2 regions of the Candidatus Thiodictyon syntrophicum genome follow, and region 1 is predicted to be linked to the other one. Evidence: riboswitches for the same ligand, from Rfam matches in the RefSeq annotation. Region 1 holds a riboswitch; the other holds the start of a gene.

Region 1 (4,282 bases):
GCGCTCGCGCAGTCGCTGGTCCGCACAGCGGACCCTACGGTCGCGGGACCCTAGGGTCCGCTGTGCGGACCACAGACCTTGCAGTTGGCTGATTGGTTGGATTTCCAATCAAGGCCACCTGCGCAAGTGCAGGTAGCCCTTCAGTGCGATTGGGTCCTGTCGAATCCGGTCAGCGGGTGTTCGACGACGACCGGGGACTCGCCCGAGAACAGCGACACCAGACAATGCACCCGCTCGACCGGACCGACCTCGGGGGGCATGCCGGCGAACCAGCTCCGCCACGGCCCGCTCCAGGGCGCAGAGCTTTTCGTGGCTGTCCAGCACCTTGAGCGGCTTGACGGTGACGTGACCCTTGAGCGCATTGGCACGCTGGGTCAGGGTCTTGCGGCGGGCTTGTCGGTCTTGGTCCAGGCGTGCCGGTCAATCGCGCGCAGCGACGGACTGCGCGTCGCGCCGGGCCCGGTCTGAGTCCGGTTTGCGTCGCTGCGACTCACCCCGCCGCAGGCCGAGGTAATAGCCGAGCAGACCCGCCCCCAGGGCCGCCTGCAGGGCGAATAACAGACTTTCGATCTCACCGCTCGGCGGCTCCCACAGGGGACTGAACCAGGGCTGGTAGTCCGGATTCGCCGCGGTGATCGCCGCCTGCGCCTGGGCATCGGCCCCGGCGAAGGGCTCGGCGAGCCCCCGGGGCAGCGGCAGGATCAGGGGCAGGACGGCGAGCACCAGGACCGCCGCCACTAACCACAGGTTGATGCGTCTCATCGCACCACCCCCGGGGCAAAGGCCAGTTCGTCGAGGTCGTCACGGCTGTACTGGATCAGCAGGTTGACCACCAGCACCGTGAGCAGCCCTTCGATGACGGCCAGCGGGACCTGGGTCAGGGCGAAGATGCCCCCGAACTTGGTAAGCGCGCCCAGGAAGCCGCTGACCGGATCAGGGAAGGCCAGCGCGAGTTGGGTGGCCGTGACCAGATAGGTCGCGAGATCGGCCAGGCCGGCGGCCAGGAAAACCGCCAGACTCAGCGGTCCGCCCAGGGTGCGGGCGAGCCGGTACACCCCATAGGCGACCCAGGGGCCGACGATGGCCATGGAGAAGATGTTGGCGCCCAGGGTGGTCAGGCCGCCATGGGCCAGCAGCAGGGCCTGGAACAGCAGCACGATGGCGCCCAGCACCGCCATCACCGCGGGGCCGAAGAGGATGGCCCCGAGCCCGGTGCCGGTGGGGTGGGAACAGCTCCCGGTCACCGACGGGATCTTGAGCGCGGACAGGACGAAGGCGAAGGCCCCGGCGCTCGCGAGCAGCAGCTTGGCCCGCGGGTGTTCCCGGGTCACCCGGACGACGCTACGCGCGCCCATGACCAGAAACGGCAGGGACGCAAGGCCCCAGGCGGCGGCGTGAAGCGGGGGTAGGAACCCCTCCATGATATGCATTACAACGATCTCCCCACGACGAGGGGCGGATCATTCTGGGGAGAGACCACGGGACGGGCAGGTCGGCCGAGGGCCGGCCCCGGCAGTTCCAGGCAAGCGGAGCACTTGCGTCTCGCCACCGGAACACCCCGCCCGGATTGACTGATCGACACGCGACACCGGCAGGTCTCCTGGCTTGCAGGTCGGCATCGACACCCACCTTCCCGGCCCCGGCAGGCGGCCAGTGGTGATCTCGGGTGCGACTCGCTGCGTACAGTTGCGGGGGCAGCCATGGCTTTGAACCATGTTCCCTTTTCATCCCCCGGGGCCTGGCCGCGGGGGAACCGGTGTCGTTCGCCGGCCACTGTAGGACCTTTTCGCCGGGTGGTCAAATCGGCTTCCGGTCTTACCGATGGCGTTAAATTGAGCCCGATAGGCTCCTGCGCGCAAGCGGGGGAACGCGGGCGGTCGAGAGTCCGCTGTCGGGCCTGGGCGTCGGCGGCAGGTTCAGATCCTGGAGCGTCGTGCGGCGCTACGCCGCAGCGCCACGTGGCAATGCCTAACTGCCGGTATCGTTGCCCGCGACCAGCGCGATCAGAAAGCCGCCGCTCAGGATGCCGGCGATGATGCCGGTAATGGTCAGTGCGTCGAAGCACATGGTTTCGGTCTCCGGATAAGGCCGCTGCGACAGTGTAAGCAACAAATCAAACACCAACGCAATCGTTGTCGGTGTCGTTGTCGTTGTCGTTGTCGTAAAGGCGATACCCTAATTGGCACGCGAAAGAGTCCGGGGCACCACGATAACTTCGATTACGACACCGACAACGACAACGACGCCAAAAGCCATTCTCTAATGGACTTGTCTGACTTCCTAGTGGATTGCACCACCGGGGGCGATCAGCTCTTGCAGGTGTTGAGGCCGAACAGGGTATAGGCCGGGCACCAGCCGATCAGGGCGGTCGCCAGGGGGACGATGCCGATCCAGCCCCAGACACCCAAGTGTCCGGTGAGGGTCAGGGCGATCAGGGCAATCCCGACGATGGCACGCACCGCGCGATCGATGGTTCCGGCGTTCTTGGCAAAGTTCATGAGTCAGGGCTCCAACTGGGTTGTCGTTCGGTTTCCCAAGCGTCTTGGGGTCAGCCGTCAATGTAGCAGGACAGGGATGAGACCTCAGTGACTTGGTCACAGGGGATCGAAGGCGATTCGCTCCAGACCGCGGCGGTCGAGGATCTCGATGGTGGAGCGCCCGAGCCTGACCAGTCCCGCGGTCTCCAGGCGCTTTAAGTGGCGCGACACCACCTCGCGGGCGGTGCCCAATTCCACCGCGATCTCCTGATGGGTCGCCGCCAGCGGCGACCCCGGTGCCTCGCCAAGCCGCAGCAACAGGAAATCGATCAGCCGCCGGTCGATCGGCCGGAAGGCGAGTTCCTCCATGCGCGCGATCACCTGGGCAATGCGCCCCCCCAGGTTGGCGAACACGAAGCGGCGGAAGGCCGGCGCCTCCTCCAAGGCACGGTCGAAAACCGCCTTGCCGAAACTCAAGACCCTCACCGGGGACTCGGTGAAGGCCTCGGCGGGATAGTCGTCCCCGGAGAGGATGCAGCAGGTGGTCAGGACGCAGGCGTGACCGGGCAGCACCCGGTAGAGCAGTGCCTCGCGCCCGCCTTCGCCGATGAGCTGCACGCGAATACTCCCCGCCAGCACCAGGACATAGTTGGGGCAGGGCGAACCGGCGTGGAAGACCGGCTGGTCCGGCGGCAACTCCAGGGTGTGGGCCGCCGCGGCCAGGGCCCGGGTCGCCGGGTCGCCCGTCGCCAGGCTCGGGAACAGGCCGGGCCAGGTCGTTTCCTGCATATCAGCGTTCCCGCGGATAGGGCCAGGCCGCGACACCGCCTTCCATCACCTTGACATTGCGCCAGCCATACCCTTGCAGGATGGCCGCGCATTCATAGCCGCGCAGCGAGATCGCACAATAGACGATGATCTCGCGATCCTTGTCCGGCGGCAGTTCATTGAGACGGGCGCGCAGGGCGCCCTGCGGGATCAGGGTCTCGCCGATGCCGAGCCGCTGCTCCTCGAACTCGCGGGGGGTGCGGGTGTCGAGGATGAAGCAGTCGGCGCCGGCGTCGACGCGCGCTTTGACCTCGGTGACGGAGATACCCTTCATGCGCCCGAGTAGCTTGTTTTCCATGACGTGGGCGCAGACGATGACGTGATCGAGCGCCAGCGAGTAGGGTGGCGCATAGGGCAGGTCCGCGTTGGCCAGATCAGCGATGGTCAACTGACCCCGGATCGCCATCGCCATCGTCGCGACCCGCTTGCTGACATCCCCGGGACCGATACACTGAAAGCCCAGGACCCGGCCGGTCTTGCGGTCAGCGACCATCTTACTGACCAGCAGCTTGCCGTTCATATAGCCTGGGATATCCAGCCCGGCCACGGTCACTGTCTCGATGTCGGTCATCCCCGCGGCACGCGCCTGCTCCGCACTCAGTCCGGTGAAGCCGACCGTGTAATCGAAGATCTTGCAGATGCCGGTGTGGGTAACCCCGGGAAATTTCGCGCTGCCCTCCGTGATCAGATTCTCGCCGATGACCCGCCCCTGAAGGTTGGCCAGATCGCCATAGGGCGCACGCACCTTCGCGCCCGAGATGAGCGAGGTGCATTCCACACAATCGCCGCCGGCATAGATGTCCGGATCGGAGGTCTGCATGAACTCATTGACTGCGATCCCGCCCAGGGCGCCGATCGTGAGACCCGCCGCCGCGGCGAGCGTTGCGTTCGGTCTGACGCCGACCGCCACCACCGCCAGTTCGCACGGCAGTTCGGTACCGTTGTCGAGCTTGACCCCGGTGAGTTTTCCATCCTCG
Region 2 (4,282 bases), on a different replicon from region 1:
CCCCATGGCCTGGGCCTTGCGCATCGCCTGCACGGCGCGGGTGGTGCCTTGAGCCTGGGCCTGCGCGATCACGTCCGGGTCGGCGATGAATTGATAGGGACGCAGCCCAAAGCGGGCGAGCCGGGCGGGCGAGAGACCGGCCAGGATCATCCCCACGTCGGCCACCAGGAGCCGACCGCCCCGGCGCAGCGCCGCCAGCCCGGCCGCGACCGCCCGCGGATGGAAGGCGGTCAGGCCGTTGAGGTCGAAGTCCGCGCTGGCGTGGATCATACGCCGCACGACCGCCCACTGGCCCGGGTCGTAGGGGTGGGGACCGGCCTCCGCGTCGATGATGGCGAAGGATTCGTCCTCGATGGCCCGGCCGGCGCGGGTGACTTGGGCGGTGACAGACGGGGCTGCGGGGCTGTTCATGGGTGTCCTGGCGCCTCGAGATGCGCGGTCATGGGGTCGACTGGTAGGGCCGGGGCGATCCGGGTGTGGTCGTGGCCGTGCAGGTGCAGGCCCTCGGCCGCCGTGCGGTATTTGCAGCCGTCGCACTCCAGCAGCAGGCCGGCGGGCTGGTCCAGTCCCTGGGCGCGGGCGTCGAGCAGGTCGAAGATGGCCGGGTCCTGGCCGAAGTAGTCCGCCAGGGCGAAGGCGACCCCGGGATAATGGGTGCGCAGCCGTCCGACCTGGGCACTGATCCGCTCGGTCAGTCGGCCGGCGAAGAGATAGACCGGCAGGATGGCGATCTGGGTCATGCCCAGGCGCGCCTGGCGCTGGACCGCGGTCTCCAGCCGCGGCCAGGCAATGCCGGTGAAGGCCAGATCCACCAGGTCGTGGTGGTTGGCCTCGAACAACCAGCGCGCCAGACGCGCCAGTTCCCCGTTGGCCCCGGCGTCCGAGGACCCGCGCCCCAGGAGTATGACCCCGGTGGTGCGGGGGTCGGGCCGGGCCAGCCCATCCATCAGGCCGTCGAGCCGCCCCTGGAGCAGGCCCAGGACCTCCGGCCCCATCCCGAGATGCCGTGCGACGGCAAAGTCCACCCCGGGGTGACGCGCCCGGGCCGCCGCGACCGCGGCCGGGATCTCCATCTTCACATGACCGGCGGCGTTGAGGATGAAGGGAATGACCAGCACCCGGCGCGACTCGCGGGCAGCCAGGTCCAGGCCGGCGTCCAGCAGCACCGCGTCCCACTCGATGAAGCAGGTCGCGATGCGCCAATCCGGATGGCGCGCCCGCCACAACTCGGCGAACCGCAGGGTCTCGGCATTGCCCCCCTGGAAGCGGGAGCCGTGGCCGACCAGCAACAGGGTTGTATCGTCCATCTTATTTGCGTTCATTTGCGTTCATTTGCGGACAATCGTCTGCCGGCGCCGGGCCGGCGGCCCGCCGGAAGCGGTGCCCGAAGCCCGGGTCATAGAGCTTGGACGCGGTGAGTTCGGGCCAGTGGCGGGCGCCCAGGGTGGGGCTGGCGATGATCATGGCCTGGGAGGCGATGCCCAAGTCGCGGCAACGCCGGTCGATGTCGTCCAGGCGTCCGCGCACGATCTGCTCGGCACCCGGCCAACTCGCCTTCTGCACCACCAGGATGGGCGCGTCCGGGGGCCAGCCGGCGGCGCCCAGGGCCTCTTGGACCTCCGGCAGCAGGGTGGCCGACAGATAGATGCACAGGGTGCAGCGGTGGGCGGCGAGGGACGCGAGCGACTCGCCTTCCGGCACCGGGGTGCGCCCGGCCGTGCGGGTGAGGATCACCGTCTGGGTGACCTCCGGCAGGGTCAAACTCTCCCCGGCCGCCGCCGCGGCGGCCATGGCGGAGGTGACGCCCGGCACCACCTGCCAGGGGATGCCGGCCGCGTCCAGGGGGCGGGTCATCTCGGTCAGGGCACCGTAGAGCCCCGGGTCGCCGGTCTGCAGGCGCACCACGGTCTCGCACTCACCGGCCGCGGCGGCGAGCCACGCGACGATCTGCTCCAGGGTCATGGCTTTCGAGTCCTGCAGCCGACAGCCGGGCGGGGCGAAGCGGGTCGCCGCCGCGTCCACCAGCGAGCCGGCATAGAGGATGGCCCCCGCCTGCTCCACCAGTCGGCGCCCCTTGACCGTGATCAGGTCCGGGTCCCCGGGCCCGGCGCCGACGAACCATACGCTGCCCATGGCGCGAGCCCCGCTCAGGCGCGGGCCGACAGGTAGACCCGTCGGCGGCGCGGCACTGGGGCGGCGGCGAACGCCCGCGCGAGGCGGCTGGGGCCGGGGGCGCTCGACATGATGATGAACCTCGTGACGGTAGTTGGAATCCGAGGTGATAAGCGGGGACGGGCGATGCGTGCGCCCGGCCCGCCGGGACGGCAGGCCGGCGACGCTGGTCGCGGCAGACAGGGGTTGGAGCGCAAGGCGGTCTGCCGGCGGGCCGCAATGGCCCAATCGGCAACCTGATCAGCTCGGGCCCGCACCCCGGGGCTCACACCAGTTCACGCCCTGGGCCGGTCTTCTGGCTCACCCTCATCCGGGGTTGCGCCGCCTTCCCGCGCGTGAGGCGCGCAGTGGCGTGTGGCGATCCCGTCAGGCTTACAGCAGCGGGGGCTGCGCCGGAGTACACGGCCGCGCAAGCGCGCCCGCGGTCACCGGACTTCCCGTTTCACCCCGCGGCACGGTCGCACCGCGGGGCACCCAAAGTGAGACGGTAGGATAAGCCAGGCATGGCGGCGGGGGCAAGCGAGCGACTCAACTTAGAAATCAATGGTGCTGGATGACGCCGCGACGCGGACACACCGCGGCCCGATTCCCCCTAGATCCCCGTGCATCGACCCTCCCCACGGGTTACCGTGAAAGTCCGGCGGGAACCCTGTGGGAGCGGCTTCAGCCGCGACGAGCCGCGCAGGGAACGCGGCATCGGAGTTCGCCGCGGCGCCGCATCGCGCCCGGAGGCCGCTCCCACAAGCAACTGCCATGTTCCGGGGTGTCGACCCCCCTTCATGGCCGTTAGCCAAACTGTGCCCGGAATTGCCCGGATCAGGATTCGGCTTCCAGATCCCGGATGCAGGGCACAGATGCGCAAGCGGCCGGTGGCGCATCGGCGCCGCCCGCGCAAGCTGTCAGTGCCGGCGTCAGAGCAAACAACGAAACGTGAAACTTCATGCGTATGCTACCGGACGAGTGGGGGCCCGACTGCTGACGCTTGGGACTCTTAGCGCGAGCAGCGTGCCATCCCAAAGTTGGTGGCGAGCAGAGAGTGCTTCGCGCGCCGCCGCGCGTGCGCTCAGCAGCGCATCCGACTGCTCACCCGCAATTGCGCTGAGCAATCTGGCGGCCGCTGGACCATGCGCCTCGGCATCCAGTTGAATGTGTCTGCGCAGATAGTAGACGAACCTCGGCGCTGATTCGGCCGACAAGCCCCAGTGATCCAGCAGCCCTTGAAACATCTCAGGAATGATGCTCTCGCGACCGTAGAAGAAGCTCGCCATGGTCTGCAACGTGGAACCGTTGATGGCAGTGTTCAGAGTGCTGCGTACAAAATCGCGCGCGACCGCAGGTATAGCAGGTGACTCCAACGCCTGGCTCCAATGCACGCCGCGTTGCTGTGCAGCAATGAACTGGCTGAACGGCGCGGTGTCGGCGCCAACTTCGGCCATCGCGCCCAGATAGAGGTCCAGATGGCTGGCTGCCTCGCCGTCGGGGCCGACATCGCTTTCCTCCGCGAGGATAATCTCGTTGATGAGCCTCGCGGCCTCCGCGTTCGTGGGCGGCAGCCACGGCAACGACAGCGCGGTCAGATCGCGTTGCAGGCGTTTCGCCAGCGACATGAAATCCCAGACTGCGAATACATGCACTTGCATGAATTGCCGCAGATCAGCCGGTTCGCGAATGGCCGCGAACAGCGGGTGACGTTGCAGTCCGGCGCGCAGGGCATGCAACTCGCTGTCGAGGACGGGATCCTGCAAGTTTATCATTTCAGGCTTCTTGTTTCTGACGTCGATGACGGATAGGCAATTCAATCACGCGAGACCGGATGGGCCCACTGATCATAGCCGCGCTAACGACACCGGGCAAGGGGGTTTGCGGCCGATCAGTCCAGGACCAGACTGACCACCCCATCCGCCAGCTTGGGCTCGAACCAGGTGCATTTGGGCGGCATGACGGCACCCGCCTCGGCCAGGGCCAGCAGGTCGGCAAGTGCAGTCGGGTAGAGCGAGAACCCCAGGCGCCAAGCCCCGCCGTCCACCTGCTGCATGAGCCCGGGGAGACCCCGGATGCCGCCGACGAAACCGATCCGGGGGTCCTGGCGGGGGTCCGCAATGCCGAGCAG

What was found. Region 1 has a riboswitch for cobalamin ahead of THSYN_RS19245 (energy-coupling factor ABC transporter permease). Riboswitches for the same ligand answer to the same signal wherever they lie in the genome.
Region 2: linked by a shared signal. The riboswitch ahead of cobM (precorrin-4 C(11)-methyltransferase) and the one ahead of THSYN_RS19245 (energy-coupling factor ABC transporter permease) in region 1 are both predicted to bind cobalamin.

The regions. Positions count from the first base shown of each region.
Region 1 covers NZ_CP020370.1:4,575,298-4,579,579, forward strand. The annotation lists gene THSYN_RS34135 (hypothetical protein) at 1-108, opposite strand, end outside; gene THSYN_RS19240 (energy-coupling factor ABC transporter substrate-binding protein) at 421-762, opposite strand; gene THSYN_RS19245 (energy-coupling factor ABC transporter permease) at 759-1,430, opposite strand; cobalamin riboswitch at 1,574-1,773, opposite strand; gene THSYN_RS19250 (YgaP family membrane protein) at 2,307-2,498, opposite strand; gene THSYN_RS19255 (Crp/Fnr family transcriptional regulator) at 2,595-3,266, opposite strand; gene THSYN_RS19260 (FAD-dependent oxidoreductase) at 3,268-4,282, opposite strand, start outside.
Region 2 covers NZ_CP020372.1:218,096-222,377, forward strand. The annotation lists gene THSYN_RS32185 (precorrin-8X methylmutase) at 1-411, opposite strand, end outside; gene THSYN_RS32190 (sirohydrochlorin chelatase) at 408-1,307, opposite strand; gene cobM (precorrin-4 C(11)-methyltransferase) at 1,309-2,133, opposite strand; cobalamin riboswitch at 2,441-2,665, opposite strand; gene THSYN_RS32200 (DUF3050 domain-containing protein) at 3,111-3,971, opposite strand; partial or broken gene THSYN_RS32205 (DUF1015 family protein) at 4,043-4,282, opposite strand, start outside.